3 regions of the Paraburkholderia dioscoreae genome follow, and region 2 is predicted to be linked to each of the others. Evidence: predicted binding sites of a transcription regulator. Region 2 holds the regulator's gene; each other region holds the start of a gene.

Region 1 (2,264 bases), 1.9 Mb from region 2:
GACTTCAGCGCTTGCGACAGTCGCGGCTTCAGCCATAGCATTCACACCCAGCGATTCGCGGATACGGTTTTCGATCTCGCGAGCGATATCCGGATTTTCACGCAGGAATTCGCGCGCGTTGTCCTTGCCCTGACCAATACGTTCGCCGCTGTAGCTGTACCACGCGCCGGCCTTGTCGACGATCTTGGCTTGTACGCCCAAGTCGATGATTTCGCCCTGACGCGAGATGCCTTCGCCGTACAGAATGTCGAAAATCGCTTCCCGGAACGGTGGCGACACCTTGTTCTTGACGACCTTCACACGCGTTTCGTTGCCGATCACTTCGTCGTTCTTCTTGATCGAACCAATGCGGCGAATGTCCAGACGCACCGACGCGTAGAACTTCAGCGCGTTACCGCCCGTGGTGGTTTCCGGATTGCCGAACATCACACCGATCTTCATGCGGATCTGGTTGATGAAGATCACGAGACAGTTCGTGCGCTTGATCGTGCCGGTGAGCTTGCGCAGCGCCTGCGACATGAGACGCGCTTGCAGACCCGGCAGCGAGTCGCCCATTTCGCCTTCGATTTCAGCCTTCGGCACGAGTGCCGCGACCGAGTCGATCACGATCATGTCGATCGAGCCCGAACGCACCAGCGCGTCGGCGATTTCGAGCGCCTGCTCGCCCGTGTCCGGCTGCGAAACCAGCAGATCGTTCACGTTCACGCCGAGCTTGCTCGCGTACTGAATGTCCAGCGCGTGTTCCGCGTCGATAAACGCCGCCGTGCCGCCGATCTTCTGCATTTCGGCGATGACTTGCAGCGTCAGCGTGGTTTTACCGGATGATTCCGGGCCATAGATTTCGACCACACGGCCACGCGGCAAACCGCCGACGCCCAGCGCGATGTCGAGACCGAGCGATCCGGTTGAGACCACCTGAATGTCTTCGATTACCTCACCCGCGCCGAGCCGCATGACCGACCCTTTGCCGAACTGCTTTTCGATCTGCGCGAGTGCGGCAGCGAGTGCCTTGCTCTTTTCAGCAGTCAGTCCAGCCGAGCCTTTCTTGCTTTCTTCCATGAATCGTCCTTTGCTATGATGAACGGCGTCTGAGGCGGATGTGCGACCCCGAGTTTCAACCTACTCGCAAAGGACAGCACAGGAAACCCAGACACTGTATAAAAAAACAGTAGTTTTGGCAAGCGCGATTCTCATGCGAACACGCATTTTTACCGTCGCGCGGCCCAAACCACCCACAATAATTTTCGGAGACCGCTGTGCGCCGGGGGACACCCCACGGTGCCGGCAATGCCAGGCTGGCGCACCATGCGAATTCTTATTGCCGAAGACGACAGCATACTCGCGGACGGTCTGGTTCGATCACTCCGCCAATCGGCCTATGCTGTCGATCACGTGAAGACCGGCGTCGAGGCCGACACCGCGCTGTCGATGCAGACTTTCGACCTGCTGATTCTCGATCTGGGCCTGCCGCGCATGTCGGGGCTCGAGGTGCTGCGCCGCCTGCGCGCCCGCAATTCCAATATGCCGGTGCTGATTCTGACCGCCGCGGACAGCGTCGACGAACGCGTCAAGGGTCTCGACCTCGGCGCCGACGATTACATGGCCAAGCCCTTCGCGCTGAACGAACTCGAAGCACGCGTGCGCGCCCTGACACGGCGCGGCGCGGGCGGCGGCCCGACGGTCGTGCGGCACGGCTCGCTGTCGTTCGACCAGGTCGGGCGGATCGCCTATGTCAACGAACAGGTGATCGATCTGTCCGCGCGCGAGTTGGGCTTGCTCGAAGTGCTGCTGCAACGGATCGGCCGGCTGGTTTCGAAAGAACAGCTCGTCGACCATCTGTGCGAATGGGGCGAGGAAGTCAGCAACAACGCGATCGAGGTCTACGTGCACCGCCTGCGCAAAAAAATCGAACCGAGCGGCGTGCGCATCATCACCGTGCGCGGGCTCGGCTACTGCCTCGAGAAAGCGGCGGCGCCGGCTAGCGCGAACCCGAGCGCCAACGCCCTGCCCACGCCCCCGCCCGTCGAACCCGAACCGCCCCCATCGCCGCCGTCCGGCGCGATGCCGGCGAGCCACCACTACAAATAGAGGACGCCCATGTCCGCACGCGCAGACCGCGCTACGGCGCACGCGGCGGACCTCGACGAGGCGCGCGACGAGCGCTACGCCAACCCGTTCGCCCCGCCCGACGAAACCGAAGCCGCCGCCGAGGCTCGCCCGCGTTCGCTGTTCGGTGAGATTCTCGACTGGATGCTGGCGCCGCT
Region 2 (2,264 bases):
CCGAACGCGCCTGCGCCCCGGAGCCGCCGTGCGACTGCTTGAAAGTGATCGTGTCGCCGGTCTTCGCCTTCCATTCCTTGCCGAACGCCTGGTTGATGTCCTGATACAGCTCACGCGTCGGGTCGTAGGACACGTTCAGCAGCGTCGTGTCGGCAGCGTGTGCCTGTGCCATCGCGCCGAGCGCGCCCGCCGCACCCAGTGCCAGCGCCACGATGAGTTTCTTCGTCCTGCCCGCCAGCCCCGTACCTTGGTGATTCATGTCAACTTTCTCCGCGTCGTAATTCGCTGAAACAGCGTGTGGTGTTGCTCTGCGTCGCGGTCACGTGCACATGAGCGCCAACTCGGAGGCCAGTCTATCGAAGCGCTTTCATCATTAAAAATAATGTTTATTCATTCTTTAATACGCAAAAGTGGTAATGGCAGCTGGATAAGGCGTTGCGGCACGAAAACGGGTGTTGGAGCGTCTTTTGACGGCGCTGCAACGCCACCCTTCGGCACGAACTTAAAGTAAAGCTTGAATTGCGCCCGATACTGTATAAAAATACAGTCACCTGTTCATCCATACAGTGGCGCCATGACCAAACTCACCGCACGACAGCAGCAGGTTTTCGATCTGATCCGCAGGGCTATTGAACGCACCGGCTTTCCGCCCACCCGCGCGGAGATCGCCGCCGAACTGGGCTTCAGCTCGGCCAACTCGGCAGAAGAACATCTGCGCGCGCTCGCCCGCAAGGGTGTGATCGAGCTCGCGGCGGGCGCGTCGCGCGGCATCCGCCTGCTGGCCGGCCCGGAAGATTCGCCGCACCAGTTCACGCTGCCGCACGCCAGCATCATGCAACTGTCGCTGCCGCTGATCGGGCGGGTTGCCGCGGGCAGCCCGATCCTCGCGCAGGAACATATCTCGCAGCACTACGCGTGCGACCCGGCGCTGTTCTCGAGCAAGCCCGATTACCTGCTGAAGGTGCGCGGGCTGTCCATGCGCGACGCGGGCATCTTCGACGGCGACCTGCTCGCGGTGCAAAAGAAGAGCGAAGCCAAAGACGGCCAGATCGTCATTGCCCGGCTTGGCGACGACGTCACGGTCAAGCGCCTGAAGCGCCGGCCGAACGGGCTCGAACTGATCGCCGAGAACCCCGATTACGAAAACATCTTCGTTGAAACCGGCAGTGCGGAGTTCGCGCTGGAGGGTATCGCCGTCGGGCTGATTCGCCCCGGCGAGTTCTAAGCACACTGGTTCCAGGCGCCTGGAATTCAAGCGCTCTGGTTCCAAGCCCCGTCTTGCCCGTTCGGCAGAATAGAAAGCCACGCCAACGCCGCATCAATGTTGCATCGTCTGGAGAGTCTCATGGAACGCCTTGCCCGCCTGCTGCCTTTTCGCCAGTTCGGTCGTCTGCGCCATCTTCGCAAGCTGGTGCCCTGCTCATTGATCGAGGCGCCCACGGCCAGCACGCCGTCGTTATTCGACTCGCCTGCTAGCGCGTCGAGCCTGCCCTCGTCGTTGCCGGCGTTTGCCCGCGTGTCGTTGAATTCGGGTTTGAATACGGCCGAGCCGGCGCGGCGCGCACCGGTGCGTGTCTATCACGGCCCATCGCGGCTCATCATGGTCGGCACGGTAGACGCCGTATGCCGCATGATCGACCGCTGCATTGCCGACGAAGCAAACTTACGTGGTGCGGTATTCGAGTCTTGATCGGCCTTCAATCGGGTGGCGATATTGCTTCGCATGGGATCGTTTTTGCGTGGCGGCGGTCCACGTTAGATCACACCTGACGGAGAGCCCCATTCGATGGCCGTTCTGAAACGCACCAAAGGCGGCGCTACCCGGCCGCTGATCGTCACGCTGCTCGTGATTGTGGTGATCGCCGCGCTCGGGTTCGCGTACGCGACGCCGTATATTGCGCTGAACAATCTCAAACGCGCGGCCGATGCGCGCGACGCGCAAACGGTCAATCAGTACGTCGATTTTCCCGCGCTGCGTGAGAGCCTGAAGCAGCAGGTCGCCGGCTTGCTGACACGGCGTCTCGACGCACACAGCAACGGTAATCCATTGGCCGCCATTGGCGCGATGATCGGCGTTGCGCTGATTGGTCCGCTCGTAGATGCCTATGCCACCCCAGACGGCGTGGCGGCCCTGTTGAACGGCATGCCGCCGCGCGGCGATCCGGGCGAGCGGCCGCCCGTGCCGGCTGCCACGAACACTCCATCGGATGCCGCAGCGACTTCACCCGCGCCGGCAGCACCCGCCACTGGCACCGCAGCCAATG
Region 3 (2,264 bases), on a different replicon from region 2:
ATGAACCGGCGCGGCGCCGCACGTCAAATGATCGCGAACGACGTATTCGACCGGCAGCGGCTCCTTGGGCCGCGGCACCACCAGCGTGCTGCGCTCGACGGGACGCGCCGCGCTCGCCCGTGCGGCCGGCATGCCGCGCTTGCGCAGCAACCGTGCGAGCATGCGGGCGATGCGTTGCGCTTCTTCTTCGCTCTCCGGCGCCGCGGCGGCTTGCGAGGCGAGCGCGAACGCATCGTCGAAACGTTCGCTGCGTTCGAGCACACGCATGCGCCGATGGCGCGCACCGGGCCACGCGCAGCGCTCATACACGGCGAGCGCGGCCGGCCAGTTCTCCCGACGCTCGCACAGGTGGCCGATACGAAACAACAGTTTCGCGCGCCGCGTTTCGAGCCAGGCGTTCGAGGTTTCTATTTCACCGACGGCTGCCACCAGTTCGTTGATCGCCTCTGCTTCCGCGTCGCCGCCGGGTAGCCATTCGAGCGCTTCACGGCACGCGTGCAAGGCGAGATAAACGTCCACGTCCGCACGCGCCTGAAACGCGCGCGACGAAGGCGCGAACGCCACCTTCTCGTACTGGAACACACCGAGGTCGGCAAGCACGAACTCCGACCACGCCTGCTGCAAATTGCCGAAGAACATCAAACGCAGACGTTCGCACAGCGGTGCGATGGCAACGTGCAGCACGCAATCCGTTGATTGACCGTACCATGCGCGGAGCGGGCGCGCCGCGACGCCTTCTTCTGCGGGCTCGCCAGGCTCGCCGACATAAAACGGACGCAGCGTTTCCAGCAGTTCCGGTTTGCGCAAGCTCTTCGTGCCGGGAATCAACGCGACGGCGTCCGCGAAAATTTCCATCAACTCGGCACGCGTGGTGAGCGCGAACAGATCGTCGAGCGTCAGGGCCGGTTGGGTATCGACCCAGCCGAGCGCGGCGATCGGCGCGGCCGCCTGCAGTGGGCAGCCGATCTCTTCGTAAGACAGGCGGCTTGCGCGAAATAGCGTGCCTTTACGCATCAGCATGCGAACCAGCAGCGCGCGTGACGCCTGCGGCAACGCGGCGAAATCGCGCAGAAACGCCTGTTCGTGCGCGTCGAACAGGTCGTCGTAACGCTGCGCGAGCCACGCGAGGGCGCGCTCGAAGTTCAGCAGATAGTAGAGAGCGTAGGGAGAAGCGGGTGTTGCCACGGCACGTTCACGAAACCTGTATGTTTATACAGTGATGATAGCAAAGTCCGTGGCGATGCAGGCACAGCGCGGCAAGACGTGGGGGCCGCCCGAATCAGGCGACCCGGAATTTTTTTACTCCGCTGCCAGCCACACCACCGTCAACGAACGCACGCCTTGCGCGCCGCGAATCAGCACACCCTCGATATCCGCCGTCGCCGAAGGCCCGGTGACGAGCGCCGCATAACGGGCTTCACGGAAATCATCGCGCCGGTATACGTCCTGCAAGCCGTCGAGCAATTGCGACGGATCGAGCAGCACGACCAGATGCTGCACGATGTACCCCAGCGCGTTGACCACATACTCACGTTCGCTGAACCACACCGAGCCGGTCTCAGCCACGCCGAAGCGCGCCCGCACCACACCGACCTCGATGTCCTGCAGCGACGCGGGTTCCGTGTCGGCGGTGAGCACGCGCGTGCCCGGCACTTCCGCGGTTGCCGAAGCGATGGATGCCTCAGCCCCGAACCGCTCGCGAATCAGCCCGCCCACGTCGCTCGCAGCCGTAACTTCGACGCACGTGCCACCCATTGCCTGCAGCGCCGCCGTAAAACGCGCGTGCAGATCGCCACCCGCCGCATCGAACAGCGGCACGTCGGGCCGTGGTCGCGCCGGCGGCTGCGCCTGCCGCACTTTCGCCAGAAAAGCTTCACGCGTTGTCATGATCGGCTCCACGATTCTTTTTGTACCAGGCGTGGAAGGTCAGTTTTGGCGCCTCCGGCAACTCGCGCTGTTTGCCCCAGATATTGAGCGGGTTATACAGCACGAAATTCGGCAGCCGCCGCAGCGCGCTGCCCATCGAGGACACCGTCGCGCGATACAAGGTCGGGCTCGCGAGCAACCGCCCTGCCATCTTCAACACCTCCTGCTTCACGAACGGCACCTCGTGATGCTCCGCAATCACCGTGCGCCATTTGTAGATCTGCTCGTGAATATTGATCTTCACCGGACACACGTTCGTGCAACTGCCATTGAGCGTCGATGCAAACGGCAACGCACTGTAGCGCTTCAGATCGAAGGTCGGATTGATGATCGCGCCG

The links. Region 2 encodes LexA, which represses DNA repair genes until DNA is damaged. Its sites were predicted from a motif close to ACTGTATNNNNATACAGT; they were not measured.
Region 1: the regulator LexA is predicted to act here: its motif matches at 1,153-1,170, upstream of recA (recombinase RecA).
Region 3: the regulator LexA is predicted to act here: its motif matches at 1,201-1,218, upstream of PDMSB3_RS29120 (VRR-NUC domain-containing protein).

Annotation. Positions count from the first base shown of each region.
Region 1 is NZ_LR699553.1:3,788,129-3,790,392, forward strand. Features, by position in the region: gene recA (recombinase RecA) at 1-1,059, opposite strand, end outside; gene PDMSB3_RS17070 (response regulator transcription factor) at 1,306-2,088, shown strand; gene PDMSB3_RS17075 (sensor histidine kinase) at 2,098-2,264, shown strand, end outside.
Region 2 is NZ_LR699553.1:1,922,038-1,924,301, reverse strand. Features, by position in the region: gene PDMSB3_RS08590 (sulfate ABC transporter substrate-binding protein) at 1-259, opposite strand, end outside; gene lexA (transcriptional repressor LexA) at 575-1,225, shown strand; gene PDMSB3_RS08580 (hypothetical protein) at 1,346-1,690, shown strand; gene PDMSB3_RS08575 (DUF2939 domain-containing protein) at 1,787-2,264, shown strand, end outside.
Region 3 is NZ_LR699554.1:2,002,941-2,005,204, forward strand. Features, by position in the region: gene PDMSB3_RS29120 (VRR-NUC domain-containing protein) at 1-1,185, opposite strand, end outside; gene PDMSB3_RS29125 (LutC/YkgG family protein) at 1,300-1,887, opposite strand; gene PDMSB3_RS29130 (lactate utilization protein B) at 1,874-2,264, opposite strand, start outside.